DNA from 2 places in the Solibacillus silvestris genome. Region 2 is predicted to be linked to the other one. Evidence: a T-box and tRNA genes for the amino acid it is inferred to sense, from the RefSeq annotation. Region 2 holds a T-box; the other holds one or more tRNA genes.
What was found. The T-box of region 2 lies ahead of ACTHOQ_RS02940 (valine--tRNA ligase). A T-box ahead of a tRNA ligase gene usually reads a tRNA of that ligase, here a tRNA-Val.
Positions count from the first base shown of each region.

Region 1: it has a tRNA-Val gene. The T-box ahead of ACTHOQ_RS02940 (valine--tRNA ligase) is inferred to sense a tRNA for this amino acid. The anticodon was not compared.

Region 1 is NZ_JBQCJW010000041.1:15,106-24,289, forward strand. It holds gene ACTHOQ_RS17040 (S-layer homology domain-containing protein) at 104-1,201, opposite strand; gene ACTHOQ_RS17045 (IS4 family transposase) at 1,538-2,617, shown strand; tRNA gene ACTHOQ_RS17050 (tRNA-Val) at 2,840-2,912, opposite strand; gene ACTHOQ_RS17055 (hypothetical protein) at 3,049-3,270, opposite strand; gene ACTHOQ_RS17060 (M48 family metallopeptidase) at 3,441-4,709, shown strand; gene ACTHOQ_RS17065 (protein kinase) at 4,922-5,521, shown strand; gene ACTHOQ_RS17070 (HEAT repeat domain-containing protein) at 5,955-6,407, opposite strand; gene ACTHOQ_RS17075 (SDR family NAD(P)-dependent oxidoreductase) at 6,635-7,372, shown strand; gene ACTHOQ_RS17080 (transporter substrate-binding domain-containing protein) at 8,031-8,831, shown strand; gene ACTHOQ_RS17085 (amino acid ABC transporter permease) at 8,912-9,184, shown strand, end outside.
Region 2 is NZ_JBQCJW010000003.1:104,243-113,426, reverse strand. It holds gene hemL (glutamate-1-semialdehyde 2,1-aminomutase) at 1-119, shown strand, start outside; gene ACTHOQ_RS02950 (alanine racemase) at 181-840, shown strand; gene ACTHOQ_RS02945 (YszA family small membrane protein) at 898-1,089, opposite strand; T-box leader at 1,207-1,599, shown strand; gene ACTHOQ_RS02940 (valine--tRNA ligase) at 1,655-4,297, shown strand; gene ACTHOQ_RS02935 (bifunctional folylpolyglutamate synthase/dihydrofolate synthase) at 4,515-5,786, shown strand; gene ACTHOQ_RS02930 (bifunctional folylpolyglutamate synthase/dihydrofolate synthase) at 5,783-7,036, shown strand; gene ACTHOQ_RS02925 (translation initiation factor 2) at 7,258-7,860, shown strand; gene ACTHOQ_RS02920 (Maf family protein) at 7,965-8,558, shown strand; gene radC (RadC family protein) at 8,570-9,184, shown strand, end outside.

The DNA.
Region 1 (9,184 bases), on a different contig from region 2:
CGAAAGTGTTGCTTTAAATCCGCTTTCGCAAAGAGGGAGGCTTTTTTGAACATGCTTTCACGTTGAAAAATCCAAGAAAAGAATCTCCTGGATTTTATCATCATTATTTAGCTATGTCTGCTGAGTCGGCAGTTACTGTTATTGTATCTCCGGAAGTGGTTGGAACTTGAACAGGTGTCTCTTCAAAACTGTATTCTGCAACAAGTTTGCCGTTTACTTCCTTTACATGAACAATTAATTTTGTTTTTAAATTTGGAATGTTCACTTTCGTTATACCTTCTTTGTGAAGATTAAATACGATGTAATCATTTAGGACTCTATCACCATTATGATGGATATTTAAATAGCCCTCTACATACAGCTTTTCCTTAATGTCATTATCAGTAAGGTAAGATTTAACTGAAATTACACTTTCATCTTCAACAGTTACTTCTTCAATTTTTACAATGTTCTCTTTGTTGTTAAAAGATGTTGTTAATGGTCCGGCATTATATTCATTAATAGGGAAGAAAGAAAGTTTTCCTTCATTTTTCTGAAGTTTATGAATCATCAACGCAAATTGGGAACGTTTAATAGGTACATTAATCCCGAAACGTTTTTCTTTTGGATAACCTGAAGCAAAACCAAAATAATCCATTGTATAAGCTTGTTGGGAGAATTGATTGCTGAATGAAAGGGAAAAATACCAGATCATATCATCACTAGAGATATCTTTATGTTTATATAAGTCTTTAAACTTTTGAAGCTTTATATCATGAATACCAACAACTGGGATATCATAAGCGTTTAAAAGGATCGCTGACATTTGACCGCGCTTTAATGGTTCATTAATACCAAAAGTTCCATCACTTTTCCCGCCAATAATTCCTTCATTAGCCAATGCTGCAATGTATGGATAAAATTGATTGTCTGTTGATACATCTTTAAATTTTGGATTGTTAACTTTACTAATATCCAGACCTAACACTTTAGCTAAAATACTTGCTGCCTGACCACGAGTAATATTTTCATTTGGGCGGAAGTTATCCAGCGTACGACTAATTGCCTTTTGCTCTAATAGATTTTCAACAGCAATATAGTAATTATCCGTCTGTTTTACATCTTTGTAATGTACAATTGCTGCCGAAGCGCCGCCTGCCGAAGAAAGTAAAAGGCCTCCCATTACTCCGAATAGAGCGAGTGTTTTTGTTATTTTTATCATTTTTTTCACCTCATAAATTAAGGGTATACAAGAATGTTAACAAAAACAATAGGGGATTGTTTCCAGATGGAGGGCATGAAGAGGTGTACTGGAGATAATGATTTAGCCGATATGAAAAGGCACTAGGGAGGGAATTTGTTTATGCTTTAGTTCATAAAGCATAAAAATATTAAAAACTTAAATAAATAATCACGTCTGTTGATTAGCTAGTTTTTTCCAATAAAATTCAACAAAAAAGAGAGATTCCATGTAAAATGTAAGTTACGACACCAAATTTTACGAGGAGGAATCTCTCGGCTTGCGAATACCACGATTTTTACGTTACTTCAAAACTTTATTTCACAGGACGAAATCGTGGGGATTCTCGCTGAATTTGGTTTTGAGGATACGGCTCGTAAATGTGATGTACCAAAACTTTTGAACTATCTTGTGGATGCTGCTGCTTTTGAATGGAAAAGTTTGCGTTCGGCTTCTGATGTGGCAACCGAAAAAGAATTGAAATTCGTGGATTATTCCACGCTTTCCAAACGGTTGGACGAACTGAATTACCTCATCGTCAAACGAATTTTTGAGTTGATTGCCGGCCGGTTAAACCGGGCGGCGAAACATAAAATAAAAATAAAAAAAGAGTTGCTGGCCATTGATTCCACAACGATTACAGTTGGAAGAAACCGCTTACCATGGGCGCTTTATCATGAGGACTGCTCAGGCATCAAGCTGCACGTCAGTTTCACAAATAGCACAGGCATGCCTCTGCAGGTCGTTGAAACAATCAGCTTAAAACACGATGGTCCAGTCGGGAAGGAGCTCAAGGATAAACGGTTTATCCTTGTTGCAGACCGTGCCTATTTTTCAATCGAAAAAGCCGATCGCTACGCTAATACAAATCAGGATTTCATTATCCGTTTAAAAGAGAACATCAAATTAAACCGCAGGAAATCCTTAAAAAGAACAACGATTGAAGGGTCAAATATCGTCGCCGATTTTACCTGTACACTGGGAACTGCACAAAACCAGACAAAAAAACGGCACCGTGTCGTGGAATTTACCGATTATGAAGGGGCGGTTGTACGAGTCATCACCAATCTTCGTGACGTAACAGTCGAAGAAATCGCAGGCATGTACAAGGAACGATGGGCAATTGAATCCTTTTTTCGATGGATCGAACAGAATCTGCCGGTGCTACTTGGCACGACCAAAAATGCGGTGTTCAGCCAGCTTTTTGCGGCGTTAATTGCGTACGTATTACTCAAATTTCTGCATACCGAGGGACAGAAGAAAAAGAATTGCAGACGTCTATCTTTCACCGGTTTCACACGCCAGCTTCTTTGTGCTACCCTGCCCATCGAATGGCGGGTTGGCCTGGTAAAAATACTCGCATTTTATCGGGAAATATATCAAGAAAGTGCTGGATAAATTTGATTAATCAACACGTATGATGAAATTAAGAAGTAGATGATGATGAAAATAGTGGAAGAGAATGTGTTTTAATACAAAATAACGTTTCCAAATCAAAGTTCGGAATTTGGAAAAAATCTTGCGGACAAATTCAGAAATTCAGGCTTAATGAGTAAATAGCCCCCCAAAAAAAGTGCCCATAAACGTTGATATACCAACGTTTATGGGCACTTAAAATAATGGTCTCGACAAGTCTCGAACTTGCGACCCCCACCTTGTCGAGGTGGTGCTCTCCCAACTGAGCTACAAGACCGTGATAAGATACAAAAATAACAATGCTCTTACATATTATCATAGCATTTTAGTCGGAAGAGGTATATAAAATTTTTATAATTTTACTTTTAATGTTACTTCTACAAAATGAAAATTTCGCGCATGCTTCCTACACATTAACGTCTTTTCTTTTTATCATCTTTTAGCAATGGATCCTTGTTATTTATTTTTTCTAACATTACATGAATATGATATTTATTTTCTTCGATTTGAATGACATTTACAACTTTACCTTTACGGCCTTTAATTTTTAGATTTTCATCGACTTCGGGTATACGTTCTAAACATTGACTGAGTACAGGCGTGTTATTTTCTAAATAATGAATGGCAAACAACATATTTATGCGCTCCTTGTAAACTCAAAGAATGAGTGAATTTTTTTCAATTTATGACGGTGCCGGGGCGTATAGAACCGTCATATAAGGAGATTGGCAAACTTGGGGGAAATGATTTCTAGGCTTCAATAATAAGATAGGGTAACGAACGAATGAATTGAGGTGTAGAAAGCATGACGAAAAAATGGGGTTTAATGGCTGTTCTCGTATTTGGTCTGTATGTTATTGCGATGTATTTCTATTTTTTCCATGGTCAAAATAGCGGGATACCAGCCGCTCTTCAAGGAACGGCAGCGGATCCGGGCACTTTTCTGACAGCGCAGGAATTGGTGTTAAGTGAAGAGTTATCAAACATAAGAAATTTTCTGTTTTTTATAGCAACGCCGCTGGAATGGCTGCTTTACTTCGTTATTTTGATTACGGGTATTTCGCATTTGTTCGAAAAGTGGAGCGCCGGACAATTTAGATGGACCATTTGGAGAACGGCAATGTATGTATTTTTGCTATCCTTGCTATTGTTCATCCTCCAATTTCCGCTAGACTATTACCGGTATACACTGAGCAAAAGCTATGGTATAAGCACGCAGCTTTTTTCTTCATGGATGCGGGATAATGTGATTGGTTTTTGGCTTGATTTTGGGATGTCGGTGATCATGGTAATGGTTCTTTATTGGCTCATCAAAAAAAGTCCGAAAAGATGGTGGTTATATACATGGGCATTAACTGTTCCATTTTCAATTTTCCTTATGTTCATCCAACCCGTCGTGATCGATCCAATCTACAATGATTTTTCTCCGCTAAAAGATAAAGTATTGGAGACAAAAATTCTTTCACTCGCAGAGCAGGCGAATATTCCTTCAGAGCATGTTTATGAAGTGAATATGTCGGAGAAGACGAATGCTTTAAATGCATATGTGACAGGAATCGGCGAAAATTCCAGAATTGTGCTGTGGGATACGACACTAAACCGGTTAACGGATGATGAAATCCTCTTTATAATGGCACATGAGATGGGTCACTACTTGTTGAAGGATATTTATATAAATATTGCTGTCTATTTGTTCATGACGCTCATTGGACTATGGCTAATTGCGGAAATCTTGCCTTGGATGATCAGTCGATATGGATCGATCTTAAAAATTAAGCAAATGGGCAATATGAATTCATTGCCATTATTTTTATTGATCTCTTCTTTTCTCGTATTCTTCTCAAGCCCGCTGTCAAATGCAGTTTCACGGTATCAGGAGGTGAGAGCCGATGAATATGCAATGGAACTCGTACAAAATCCGGAGGCAGCGGTTTCGACGTTTCAACAGTTAACCAAGGCTGGACTTAGCGAGGTAAACCCTTCAGCACTTGTCAAATGGTTCCGCTACTCCCATCCGCCAATGCTGGAAAGGATCAATAAAGTTGCCGAGAAAGCTGAAGAGGAAGAGAACTAAGTTTGTTTTCTAGACTGGTTTTAAATATAGGAATTAAACCAACCCAAATTCGGCTCACATCCTTCTGTATCAAGGATGTGAGTTTTTTATCTGGGAAACCGTCAGAAACAATGCTTCGGTACCCATATATATCACTTTGTAACTTGTATGCATTATTTTGTATAATGAGTTTGACTGATATAAATAGATTAAGTGATATGGAGATGAAGCAGATGGATATTTCTAATGTAGCAGAAAATGCAGATGATTTGATTAAAAAAGCTGAATTGATCGGAATCGGTTCGACAAGAAAAGTTTATCGTTATGAAAACCTTGTTATTAAAACATTCTTGCATCCTATTGGTTATGCTCAAAGTAAAAATGAATACGAAATGTATCAAACATTGGAAATGCAGGGGCTGGAGAAACATATCGCACCAATTCTTTTTATGAGCGAAAAATATGTCGTGCAGCCTTTTTATGAGCAGCTCCCTTTAATGAATCACTGCTCATACGATATTGATTTAGAGATGGATCCGAGAATGACAGAAGATTTAAAAGCTGCACTCAATGTAATCGATAAAGAGCTGGATGGCTTTGATTTTAAAGATAGCGGAAATTATGGTTTGAATGAAGACGGGCTACTTGTTTTAATTGACTATGGAATGACTAAAAAATTGTATGAAGAACAATGGGTGCCATTAGCTGAGGCTGGTACTCTTCCTCAAATTCGATTTGAAAAATGCCGTGTTTGTAATGTGGAAAAGGAACTTCGGATGTATGGAGAAGCTGACATAGATAATCGCTGTGTTACTTGCGGAAAGGATTATTAATTCAATTTTGCATCAAATATACATATCAACGCACTCAATCCACTATTTAGCATTTGCATCCAACTCGATCTGCATGACGATCCCTCGCTTTCGTTTTATTTCTAGCTTAATAATGAAATTTAAAAATGGCAAAAAAATTGGTATTGCTAAAAAATCGCAAATTTCTCGAATCGGCAAAATTGATATACAACATATTTTAAAATAAGTGCCAATAAAGAGGGGAGATGGGTGAATGGCGCTTATTTAAAATTAAGCCCCATATCAATTTTGGCAATCCGCATTATTCGAGGCAAAAAAAATACTTTCATAATTTACGCAACAAAGAATCAGACTGTAGCAGTATTGGAAGTTTGTAAATAAGGGCACTACAGCCAAAAATCCGGAAAATAAAAAGAACACGAAAATAATCCGTGTCCTTCCAAATGCAAGCATACTATTTCCGAGTTGCAGTAGTCTCCCACATATCCTTCAGCCACACATCGAATTGTGCGCCTTTTTCGCCCTCGTATGTGTTGTATATATCGATGCGCATTTTCTCCAGCTTCACTTTGAAATCCTCATATGTGTGATCTTGCGGCAGGCTTTTCTTAATGCGTCTGAAAATTTTGCGAAGGTCTTTGAACAATTCGCCCTTAGGTGTTTCCGGTGCTTCTGCTTGCTGGCCCATCTCCTTTAATTGGCTGGCTGCTGCTTCGCGAACTTTTGTTACTAAATCGGCTTTCGCTACATATTGCAAAATTTTAATCGTTTCTTCCGTTTTGAATTTCGCTAATTCTTGTACCGCATTTAAACGTTCTTCCCAGTCTGCTGTTCTGTTGACAGCCTTTTTAAGCTCACCGAAATTCTCTGGTAACTGTTGCGCTGTTTCTTGTTTATGATGACTCATGATTTTATCTCCTTTGTCATTGCCTTTTTAGCAATGATCCGCTTTGTCCATTATAGCATGAAAATGGGGAAATAAGGCGGGGAAGCAATTTCAGGCTTCTTTATATGTGCATGCTATGGCGTTCATCCACTATAATGATTTCAACTACAGCATGAGCAAGCGGTTCGGTATACGGACTTGCCCTTTTTTCAAAAGAATCTTTGCAATAGGATAAGGAGGAAAAATATATGTTTGAAAATAAAACCGTCGTTGTTACAGGCGCAGCCCAGGGAATTGGTCGTTCAATTGCGATTCATTTTGCCAGAGCTGGCGCAAATGTCGTCATCGCGGATATAGAGCAGGAATTGGGTAACCAATTAGCAGGGGAACTATTAATGGATGGCCACTCTGCGGTTTTTATGCATACAGATGTGCGCAGTGAAGAAAATGTTCGGCAAACGATGGAGATGGCAGCAAGTCGTTTTGGCGGCCTTCACATTTTAATCAATAATGCCGGGAAATCAAAATGGGCTTCACCGCTGGAACTATCATTGGATGAGTGGGATGACATTATCCAGACGAATTTGCGCAGCGTATTTTTATGTTCGCGCGAGGCGGCAAAACTGATGCAAAGCGGCGGGGCGATTATTAATCTTGCTTCAACACGTGCATTGATGTCCGAGCCGCGTTCTGAAAGCTATGCGGCTTCCAAAGGCGGGATTATCGCGCTGACACATGCACTGGCAAGCTCCTTTAGTGAGTTGAATATAACGGTAAACTGCATTTCGCCGGGCTGGATTGAAACGGGGGACTACGATGATCTTAAACCGTCCGACCATTCGCAGCATTTTTCAAACCGTGTCGGCACACCAGAGGATATTGCGCGCGCCTGCTTATATTTAGCGAATGCGGAAAATAATTTTGTTACAGGCACGAATTTAACGATTGATGGCGGGATGACGAAGAAGATGATTTATGAAGAGTAATCGAAAGAAGCCTCGGCTAAGTAAAGGAACGATATTTTTCGGTATACAATTTTCCGCTTTAATATGGTAGTGTTTAACTGAATTATCAGGGAAATCTGCGGTGCGGATAAATACAAAGAGAGTTCAAAATGGAACGATTGAAGCTGTTGGAACAGTAATTGACGAAATATAAGTAAAAAAAATGAACCTTTCCACCAAGTTCGGGGTGGAAAGGTTCATTTTTTTATACGGTATAACTTTCAAGTAGTCGACCACTATTTGGATAATGGGCCGGCTTTGAAAGTAGAAGGTTTTAGCCTGAAAGTGGAAGTTTTTAGCCCGAAAGTGGAATCTTGCACATTTATTAGCAGTTGCTGTTCGGAAAGTAGAAAGTTTTGGCCCAAAAGTGGAATTCTTTAGCCGGAAAGTAGAAAATTTTAGCCCGAAAGTGGAATCTTTTGAATGAAAAGTAGAACCTTTCATGGCGAATGTAGAATAGTGCAAGAATAAAGTAGAACTCTGTGCATTTATTAGCCGTTGCTGTTCGGGAACTACAATAGTTTTGATAGATAGTTCAAAATTTAACGATAGTTCTGAAAATAAAGATTGTTTTTGTTGTAACCATGTTATATTATAAAACTTATAAAAAAACTAGGGATTAAAATTGGAGGATTTCAGTATGAAAAAATTGCTATCAATCGTTACGTTATCTGCGCTTTTTTTAGCGGCATGTGGAGGCGACGAAACGAAGGAAGGCACAAGCGAAGCAAAGAATAAATTGGAGGAAATCCAGGCGGACGGAAAAATTCAAATCGGGCTTGAAGGGACATTCCCTCCATTCAGCTTCCATGATGAATCTGGCGCATTAACAGGCTTTGAATATGAAATTGCCGATCAAATCGCCAAAGACTTAGGCGTCGAACCCGAGTATGTTGAAACAAAATGGGATTCACTCATTGCAGGATTAGATACAGATAAATACGATTTTGTCATTAACAATGTATCGATTACAGATGAGCGTAAAGAGAAGTACGATTTCTCCATTCCATATATGAAGTCAGAGGCTGTAGTAGCCGTACATACGGATAATACAGAGATTACGGAGCCGGCAGACATGGACGGCAAAAAGTCATCCCAAACAATTACAAGTAACTTTGCCCGGGATGCAGAAGCGCTTGGGGCAGAGGTGGTAGCGACAAATGATTTGATGAGCTCGATCGAGTTGGTTGTACAAGGACGCGCAGATGGGACAATTCATGACCGCGTAACATTCCTGACGTATTTGCAGGAGCAGCCGGACACTAAATTGAAAGTGCTGGATGGTTCTATTAATTCAACAGATATTGCATTGATTTTAAATAAAGAAAACGATGAATTCCGTGAAAAGTTAAATGAAATTATTAAAGAGCGTACAGAAGATGGCACATTCGCAGCGATTTCAGAAAAATATTTTGGCGAAAATATTATTTCAAACAACTAATGGAAAGGTCGTTTAAGCGGCCTTTTTATCTGGAAGCGGGTTAGCTAAGACATCATTGGTTTAGAAAGGAGTGCTAGTGGATGAGTAGAGAAATGGACATTTTACTTAGCTCGATCTGGCCGATTTTGAAAGCCGGACTTCTTGTGACAATTCCGCTATCGCTCATTGCCTTTGCAATTGCATTAGTCATCGCAGTTGTAACGGCATTAGCCAGAATATCGAATTATCGGATATTAAGATGGCTTTTCGGTGCTTACGTATGGATATTTCGCGGAACACCGCTATTAGTGCAATTGTTTATCGTATTTTTTGGGCTGCCTAAAATGGGAATTACACTCGATGCCTGGACAGCC
Region 2 (9,184 bases):
GCATTTTCCTGCCCCCATCCCAGTTTGAAGGATTATTCATTTCAACAGCGCATACAGAACAGCATATCGCCAAAACGGTTGAAGCATTCCACCGTGTATTTGAAAAATTGGCCCGGTAATCTATTAAGAACTCATAAATCCCCTTTCTATGCATAATGTAAACGTAGGAGGGGATTTTTTATGCAACAGTGGGAAATGAACGAGATGTTCACATTTCCGAAGCAATTAGGAAATGTCCTAGCAAATTCCAAAATAGTTGTCGAACCGAAATGGCATGAGGAAACCAAGGATGATTCAATTGTATTAAGAGGCATTTATGTATTAAAAGGAAATATCCAATTTGATCATGTACCAAGGGAAGAGGAAATAGAGGAAGGCATTTATATCGAGCATATGGATATTGAAAAAGATCATGGCTATTTTGAATACGCCTTGCCATTTGCCATCGATTTTCCGAATGATGACATCGGAAATATTTCTCTTCGCATAAAGGATGTGAAAATCGAACCGAATAATGGTTGCTGCTTATGTAGCTGGCATGTTCATTGCGATATGGAAAAGAATGTACAAGCAATCGCGGAAGTCAGCGAAAAAGCTGAAATCGCTGAAAACGCGGAAGTCCTTGAAATCACGGAAAATGCTGAAATCGTCGAAATGACCGAAGCTGCCGAGCCGGTGCAACAACCTTCTATTGAAGAACATATAGTACTGGCTGAAGCGGACCTGCAAGCTGAGCTACAGCAAGAAACACCGCCAGTTCAGCTTGTTTCAGAAGAGCTTGATTTTTTGGAGCAACTGGCCGATGCATACAGCCGTGTCCAAATCCAAGTGAAAAAATAAAAAAACGGTTCCGTAAGTCGCTTATCTTACGGGACCATTTCATTTTCCGAAAGGATTTTAAATGAAGTCTGTTAATAATAAGTAACAGATTAAAATAAGGACCGCCAATAATAATATATCGCCTGTTGTCGGGACTATGATTGTTCGGATTGCTTGAAAAACAGTTAGCGGAATAATGCAGTGCTTCATATAAAAGCGGAGTTTTCGCAACCATGGCGGCAACAAGTACGGATTATAATTTTTTCGCAATTTCCAAACCCCTTTTGCATAGTATATGTAAACATAATAAAAAACGTGTTTTTGCATAATGCAATCCGGCACTTGAAATTTCGCAAAAAACAGCTTAAAATAAATTGCAACAATATAATTGAAGCGATGAACAGGAAGAGTATGTATGCTCATGATGCACAGAGAGGAAACGGCAGCTGGAAAGTTTCTGCATCGTCCGTACAGAAGGTAGCCTAGGAGCTGACTTAGTGAACGAATTAGTAGCTAAGTTCCGGTTAAACACCGTTATCGAATGAAGTGCCGTTTGGGCATTGCAACGCCGCATATTCACATTGTATGCGAGCGCTTGACTTTTTAATATGAAAGGTCAAAAGAAAGCGCTTGTCAGACAAGAAACGCAGCCGAGCGAAGACGCAAATTGAACGCATAGTTCATGAGCGGACGAGTGAAGCGAATGACGAAGTATGCGGACGCTTGACTTGACCGACGGAATTAAAGGTGGTACCGCGAACTAACTCCCTCGTCCTTTTTTATAGGCGAAGGGAGTTTTTTATTTTAGTTGAATTTATTTTAAGGAGAGATTCACATGACGGAAATCACAATGCCAACAAAGTATGATCCAAAGTCAACAGAAGCCGGCCGCTATGAATGGTGGCTGAACGGCAAATTTTTCGAAGCAGATCCAACAAGCGATAAAGAACCATATTCCATCGTTATTCCACCACCGAACGTAACAGGGAAATTGCATCTCGGCCATGCATGGGATACAACATTACAGGATATTTTAATCCGCATGAAGCGCATGCAAGGCTATGACGCGCTATGGCTGCCTGGTATGGACCATGCAGGGATCGCAACACAGGCGAAAGTGGAGGAGCAATTGCGCGGTGAAGGCATTTCCCGCTACGATCTTGGCCGTGAAAAATTCCTTGAAAAAACATGGGAATGGAAAGAAGAATACGCTTCCCACATCCGTGCGCAATGGGCGAAGCTAGGCTTAGGGCTGGATTATTCAAAAGAGCGCTTCACATTGGATGAAGGTTTATCAGAAGCGGTAAAAGAGGTTTTCGTAAAGCTGTACGAAAAAGGCTATATTTACCGCGGCGAACGCATTATCAACTGGGACCCTGCGGCAAAAACAGCCCTTTCCGACATCGAAGTTATCCACAAAGAAGTAGAGGGCGCATTTTACCATATGGAATACCCGCTGGCAGACGGCTCTGGTAAATTGCGTGTCGCAACGACGCGTCCTGAAACAATGCTTGGCGATTCAGGTGTTGCTGTACATCCAGAAGATGAGCGCTATGCACACTTAGTAGGAAAAACGGTAATTTTACCAATCGTAGGACGCGAAATTCCAATCGTGGCAGATGACTATGTGGATATGGAATTCGGCACAGGTGTTGTAAAAATGACGCCGGCACATGACCCGAATGACTTTGAAGTTGGGAACCGTCATAATTTAGAGCGTATTTTAGTAATGAACGAAGACGGCACGATGAATGAGCTTGCCGGAAAATATAATGGAATGGACCGATTCGAATGCCGTAAGCAAATTGTGGCGGACTTGCAAGAAGCGGGTGTATTAATCGAAATCGAGCCGCATGTGCACCAAGTAGGTCATTCAGAGCGCACAGATGCAGTAGTAGAGCCTTACCTTTCAAAACAATGGTTCGTTAAAATGGCGCCATTGGCTGAAGAAGCATTAAAAATACAGGCAGAAGAAAACGAAAAAGTAAACTTCGTGCCAAATCGTTTCGAAAACACATATAACCGCTGGATGGAAAATATCCATGACTGGTGTATTTCCCGCCAATTATGGTGGGGGCACCAAATTCCGGCTTGGTACAATAATGAAACTGGCGAAATCTATGTTGGAAAAAATGCGCCTGAAGATAAGGAAAACTGGACACAAGACGAAGATGTTCTTGATACATGGTTCTCATCCGCATTATGGCCATTTTCTACAATGAACTGGCCGAATGAGGAAGATGCGTTATATAAACGCTACTATCCGACAAATACGCTAGTAACTGGCTATGACATTATTTTCTTCTGGGTAAGCCGCATGATCTTCCAAGGAAAAGAATTTACCGGGCAACGTCCATTTAAAGACGTATTAATCCACGGTTTAGTGCGTGATGAAGAAGGACGCAAAATGTCTAAATCGCTTGGCAATGGTGTTGACCCGATGGATGTGATTGACCAATATGGCGCGGATTCATTGCGTTACTTCCTTGCGACAGGTTCATCTCCAGGGCAAGATTTACGCTACTCAACAGAAAAAGTAGAATCGACATGGAACTTTGTAAATAAAATCTGGAACGCATCCCGTTTTGCATTGATGAATATGGAAGGCTTAACATACGGGCAAATCGATTTAACAGGTGATCTTTCAACAGCGGATAAATGGATTCTTTCCCGCCTGAATGAAACGATTGAACGTGTAACAGCATTATCTGATAAATATGAGTTCGGTGAAGTCGGCCGTGAATTGTATAATTTTATTTGGGATGATTTCTGTTCCTGGTATATCGAAATGGCGAAATTACCATTATACGGTGAAGACGAAGCTGCCAAATTAACGGCGCGTTCGGTGCTTGCCTACGTATTGGATAACACAATGCGTTTACTTCACCCATTAATGCCGTTCGTTACAGAGGAAATTTGGCAGCATTTGCCGCATGAAGGGGAGTCAATTACAGTTGCTGCATGGCCGACTGTAAATCCGGCATTCAACTTTACGGCAGAAGCAGGCGATATGCAGCTATTAATGGATATTATCCGTTCAGTACGTAATATCCGTGCAGAAGTGAACACGCCGATGAGCAAAAAAGTAGCGATGACGATTTCAGCAAAAGATGATCAAACAGCGGCTATACTTGAAGCGAACAAAGGCTATATCGAAAAATTCTGTAATCCGGAAGGCTTAACAATCGGCGCGCAGCTTGAAGCGCCGGCACAGGCGATGTCAGCAGTAGTTTCAGGGGCGGAAATCTTCATGCCATTAGCAGGCTTAATCAATATTGAAGAAGAAATCGCCCGCCTTGAAAAAGAGCTGGACAAATGGGCGAAAGAAGTTAAATTAGTTTCCGGCAAATTATCGAACGAACGGTTTGTTTCAAAGGCGCCGGAAGCTTTAGTAGCGGCAGAACGCGAAAAATTGGCGGACTATGAAGAGAAATTCGCGACGGTTGAAAAGCGTATTGCAGAATTGAAAAATATGTAATTGTAATTGGGAATGGGCTGCGCAAAAAGAGAAGTATTTTGCGCAGCCCTTCTTCTGATGAAAATACGCTAAATAACTTGCCTATGAAGCGGCCATAATCAATTGCCGCCATGTTCGGCATAAAGTTCGTCCTTAAAGGCATTTTTCGAAAAACCTTTTTTTAATTTCGCTATAATTGAATATATTACATAACAGCATCAATAGGGAGAGGAAATAGATGTTTCAAAAGATCGAGCAATGCACGGATTTTATTTTCCGGTTAAAAGCGAGCGAGTATAAAGGAGAGCCACTGCAGTCAGCCCATATTATTTTAAATGTGCTCGGCAACCCTGAACAAAAAACAAAATTTATTCATTTTGCTGGTTCGAATGGAAAAGGCTCCACATTAAATGCAGTGCGGGAAATTTTAATGGAGCATGGCTTAACGGTCGGTGCCTTTATATCCCCGCATTTGGAGCGCGCGAATGAACGTGTGACGGTAAATAAGCAACCGATTTCCGATGCCGACTTTTTGCGCATAGCGAACATGCTTGCCCGGATTATCGAGGAAAAGCTGGATGGGAAATTTCCGAGTTTTTTTGAATTCATGACATTAATAGCCCTACAGTATTTTTCGGAGCAGCAATTGGATGTTGCATTGCTCGAAACAGGGATTGGCGGGCGTTTAGATTCTACAAATGTTGTTACACCGGAAGTGAGCGTCATTACGACGATTTCATTGGAGCATACGGACATGCTTGGCGGGACATATGCAGAAATCGCATCGGAAAAAGCGGGTATTATCAAAACGATGAAGCCTGTAGTCGTCGGTGTAAAAAATACGGAAGCGCTTGCGGTAATTAAAGAAACGGCAACAAATTTATGCGCGTCCATTTATACGCTGGGCGAGCAATTTTATGTTGAAAAGAAGACAGGTGCCGATTTTGACTATATTTCAAATATGAAAATCGAAAATATTGAGCTTGCAATGGTTGGTGACCATCAAATTTCCAATGCGGCACTGGCGATTACCGCCGCAAATTTATTTTTGCCGGCAATGGATGCGCAAAAAGTAAAGAATGCGCTCCAGAAAGCGAAATGGGAAGGCCGGTTTGAGCAAGTCCGGCACAATATTATTTTAGACGGCGCGCATAATTCAGAAGGGACGGCTGCTTTAATCGATACGTTAAAAAAAACGGCGCCGCATAAAAAGGTGAAGTTTGTATATGCGGCATTACAGGATAAGGACCATGCCATAAGCATTGAATTAATGGATGAGGCGGCGACTGAAATGCACTTCACCGAAATCGGTTTACCGCGTGCTGCAACAGCCGAACAGCTTTTCGAACAAAGCAAGCATGCGAATAAGTTTTGCCATAAAAATTGGAAGCAGCTGCTGGACGAGGAAATGGAGCGATTGGCGGACGATGAACTATTTGTCATTACCGGGTCTTTATATTTTATTGCTGAAGTGCGCAGTCTTTTTGTGAAAAGGGGATGGATTGAATGATACCTCTGCTGCATATATATAAGAAGCGTTGGCAAGTGGAAAGTGATCATGCCATTAAGCCTGGGCTGACCGCTATTGAAACAGCGTTAAGTAAGCTGGGTCATCCTGAAAAGCGATTGGAAGTTGTGCATTTTGCCGGAACGAACGGAAAAGGCTCGACATTGGCATTTGTGGAAGGGATGGCAAGGGCTTACGGATTGTCGGTCGGCAAGTTTATGTCGCCTTGTATTGTCGATGTCCATGATCAAATCCAAATTGATGGAAAGCCTATTTCAAGTGAGCAAATGGATTGTATGTTTAAGCGAATAGCAGAGGCAGGGCTTAGCGGGGAACTAACGGACTTTGAGCTATTAACGACCGCTGCGTTTTTATATTTTGCTGACCAAAAGCCCGATCTAGTGTTAATTGAGGCAGGGATGGGCGGAAGAGAGGACAGTACAAATGTTGTCACACCGATTGTTTCTGTCGTACCGAGCATTGCGTTGGAGCATACAAACTTTTTGGGGGATACATTGACAAGCATTGCACACCATAAAGCGGGCATATTCAAACAAAATCGCCCTGCTGTAATAGGAGAAATGGCAAAAGACGCTACGCAAGTTTTTGAACAAGAGGCAAAGGCGAAACATGTATCTCTTCTGGCATATAACACGCATTTTACCGTAACGAAAAGTAAAGGCGCAGAGACATACGAAAATTTCTCGCGGCAATTAAGGGTAACAGATTTGCGGCGTCAGCTTTTAGGAATGCATCAAGGCTATAATATGGCTTGTGCGATTACAGCCTTTTTGGAAGTATTGGATATATTTGAACTTGAGCTTGATGAACAAAAAATTCAGCTCGGAATAAAAAATGCCACACTTGCCGGCCGCTTTGAACAGGTGCTGCCGAATGTATATTTTGATGGTGCACACAACCCTGCAAGCATTCAGTCGTTGGTCGACACAATCAAAGAGCATTTTCCTATGAAGCGAATTGAGTTCGTTATCGGATTATTGGCGGACAAAGATGTTCGGTCGATCCTTCATATATTGGAGGAAGTGGGAGATGCTTTTTACTTTGCCGACATTCAAAACGAACGGGCGATGCAAGCGACAGCCATTTATAGTCTCAGTCATGCTGAGGAAAAGCAAATAATTAGCGATGTTGCCGCATTGTTGAAACTTCCGCTGCAAGAAGGGACAATCCGCATTGTGACGGGTTCCTTATATTTATTAAGTGAAATTCGTCAAAAAATGCAAGAGTTCTAGTCTTTAATGTGACATGTATAGAAATTTGCTGCGGCATATTTTGTATTTGCGTTTTTGGAAAACATTAATTGACTTTAATTTCTTTTTTGTGAAATATGCCCTTTTTGCAAATAAAGAAGAAAAATAGCGAAAACTTTTTAAGTCGAGACGACAGTAGTCTCGCCTTTTTTTATGTCTAATTTGCTATTGTTGACATAAAAAGAGATGGAGCTGTGGCAAATATGAAAGCTTTAAAAAATAATGCCATCATTCAAGCAATGTTCATCGGAGGTTTAACAGGGCTTGCCGGCGTCTTATTATTTATCTTTATTTTACAGTTACCAGCAAAAGAACAACAAGCAGAAACGGTGCCTACAGTGCAAACGACTGAGGCGGCCGAGGAACAGAAAGTCCAGCAGCAGTATTTTGTATTGCAGCACGGCGTCTTTTCGAATTTCGACAGCGCGGCACAATTTTTAGCGACTTATCCGACACTAAACAAAGCGGCAGTCGTGAAAGTGGACGAACAGTTTTTTGTTTGGTCACGTCTTGATACAGAAAAGGTGGAAGCTGCATTAACAACAATTCCAAGCGCTTTTTATAAAAAAATTACCGTGACGAGCAGCTGCCCGAAAAATGCCGAGCTTCAGCTGCCGATTACATTGAAAGATACAAAAATGCTAATGGTCCAGCAAGCCGAAACGATCGATGAACAATTAGTGCCGAATGATTGGATCGAACTTGCGACTGAAGTCTCGAAGCTGTCGACGAACCCGAATATCGTTCGTCTCCATATGTTTATCAATTATTATGAGCGCCTGGATTGCTTAAAAGTGACTTTTTGACGTGCAAAAATACTTGAAAATGTCTTTATGGACCAAAAAAAATATTAGAGCGAATTGTTCAAATTTCCAATTGTCGGTTACTATAGTAAGCAGGAGGATTGGAAATGAATTTTACTACAGATGAACAACTCGTTTTAGCTTCTTCTTCGCCGCGAAGAAAGGAATTGCTCAACATGTTAAATATACCTTTCACAATCGTAACGAGCGATGTTGTGGAAACGAGCGTCAAAGCCGGCACCATTGAGGAATACGTGATAGAAGTTGCGCTCTTAAAAACACGTGATGTTGCGAAAAAATGTCCTCGTAAATGCATTATCGGAGCAGATACAATCGTTGTTTTCGATGGCCAAATTTTACACAAACCTGCATCTTCTGAAGAAGCGATCCAGCATTTGACTCGACTGGCAGGCAATCGCCATGAAGTGATGACTGCTGTTGCGATCATTTTAGCGGACGGAGCAGAGCATACATTCGTCGAGACAACGTCGGTCATTTTTAAAAAGGTTTCCACGCAAATGGTACAAGCATATGTTCAAACGGGCGATCCATTTGACAAAGCAGGCGGATATGGGATTCAGACGAGCGGCGCCATGCTCGTGGATCGCATAGAAGGAGATTATAATAATGTGGTCGGTTTGCCGATCGCATCGTTAGTTCAAAAAATGCTTACATTACAACTACTAAAACTAAACTTTTAGGAGTGGTGTAAATGACTGGAACACCGTTATTGAATTTGAAAATCCATGATGTGCATGAAGCGGACCGCCCACGCGAACGCTTGATTCGCCAAGGGGCAAAGAGCTTATCGAACCAGGAGCTTATCGCGATTTTACTCGGGACGGGTACGAAAAGGGAATCGGTGTTGACGGTAGCTAATCGTGTGCTCATCAATTTTGAGAAATTGCATAATTTGAAGCATGCGACGCTTGAAGAAATTACCGATATTAAAGGTATAGGCGAAGCGAAAGCCGTTTTGCTCCTGGCTGCCATCGAATTGGGAAGAAGGCTTGCGACAAAAGACTTGGAAGAACGATTTACGATTCGATCGCCGGAAGATGCGGCGACCTTTTTAATGCAGGATATGACATCGCTGCAGCAGGAACATTTCGTCTGTTTATTTTTAAATGTCAAAAACCAGGTGCTACATAAGCAAACGATTTTTGTCGGCAGCCTGAATGCAAGCATCTTCCATCCAAGGGAGATCTACCGTGAAGCTGTAAAACGTTCTGCAGCTTCCATCATATGCGCGCATAACCATCCGAGCGGCGTGCCGACACCTAGCCCGGAAGATATCGATGTGACGATGAGACTTTACGAAGCAGGA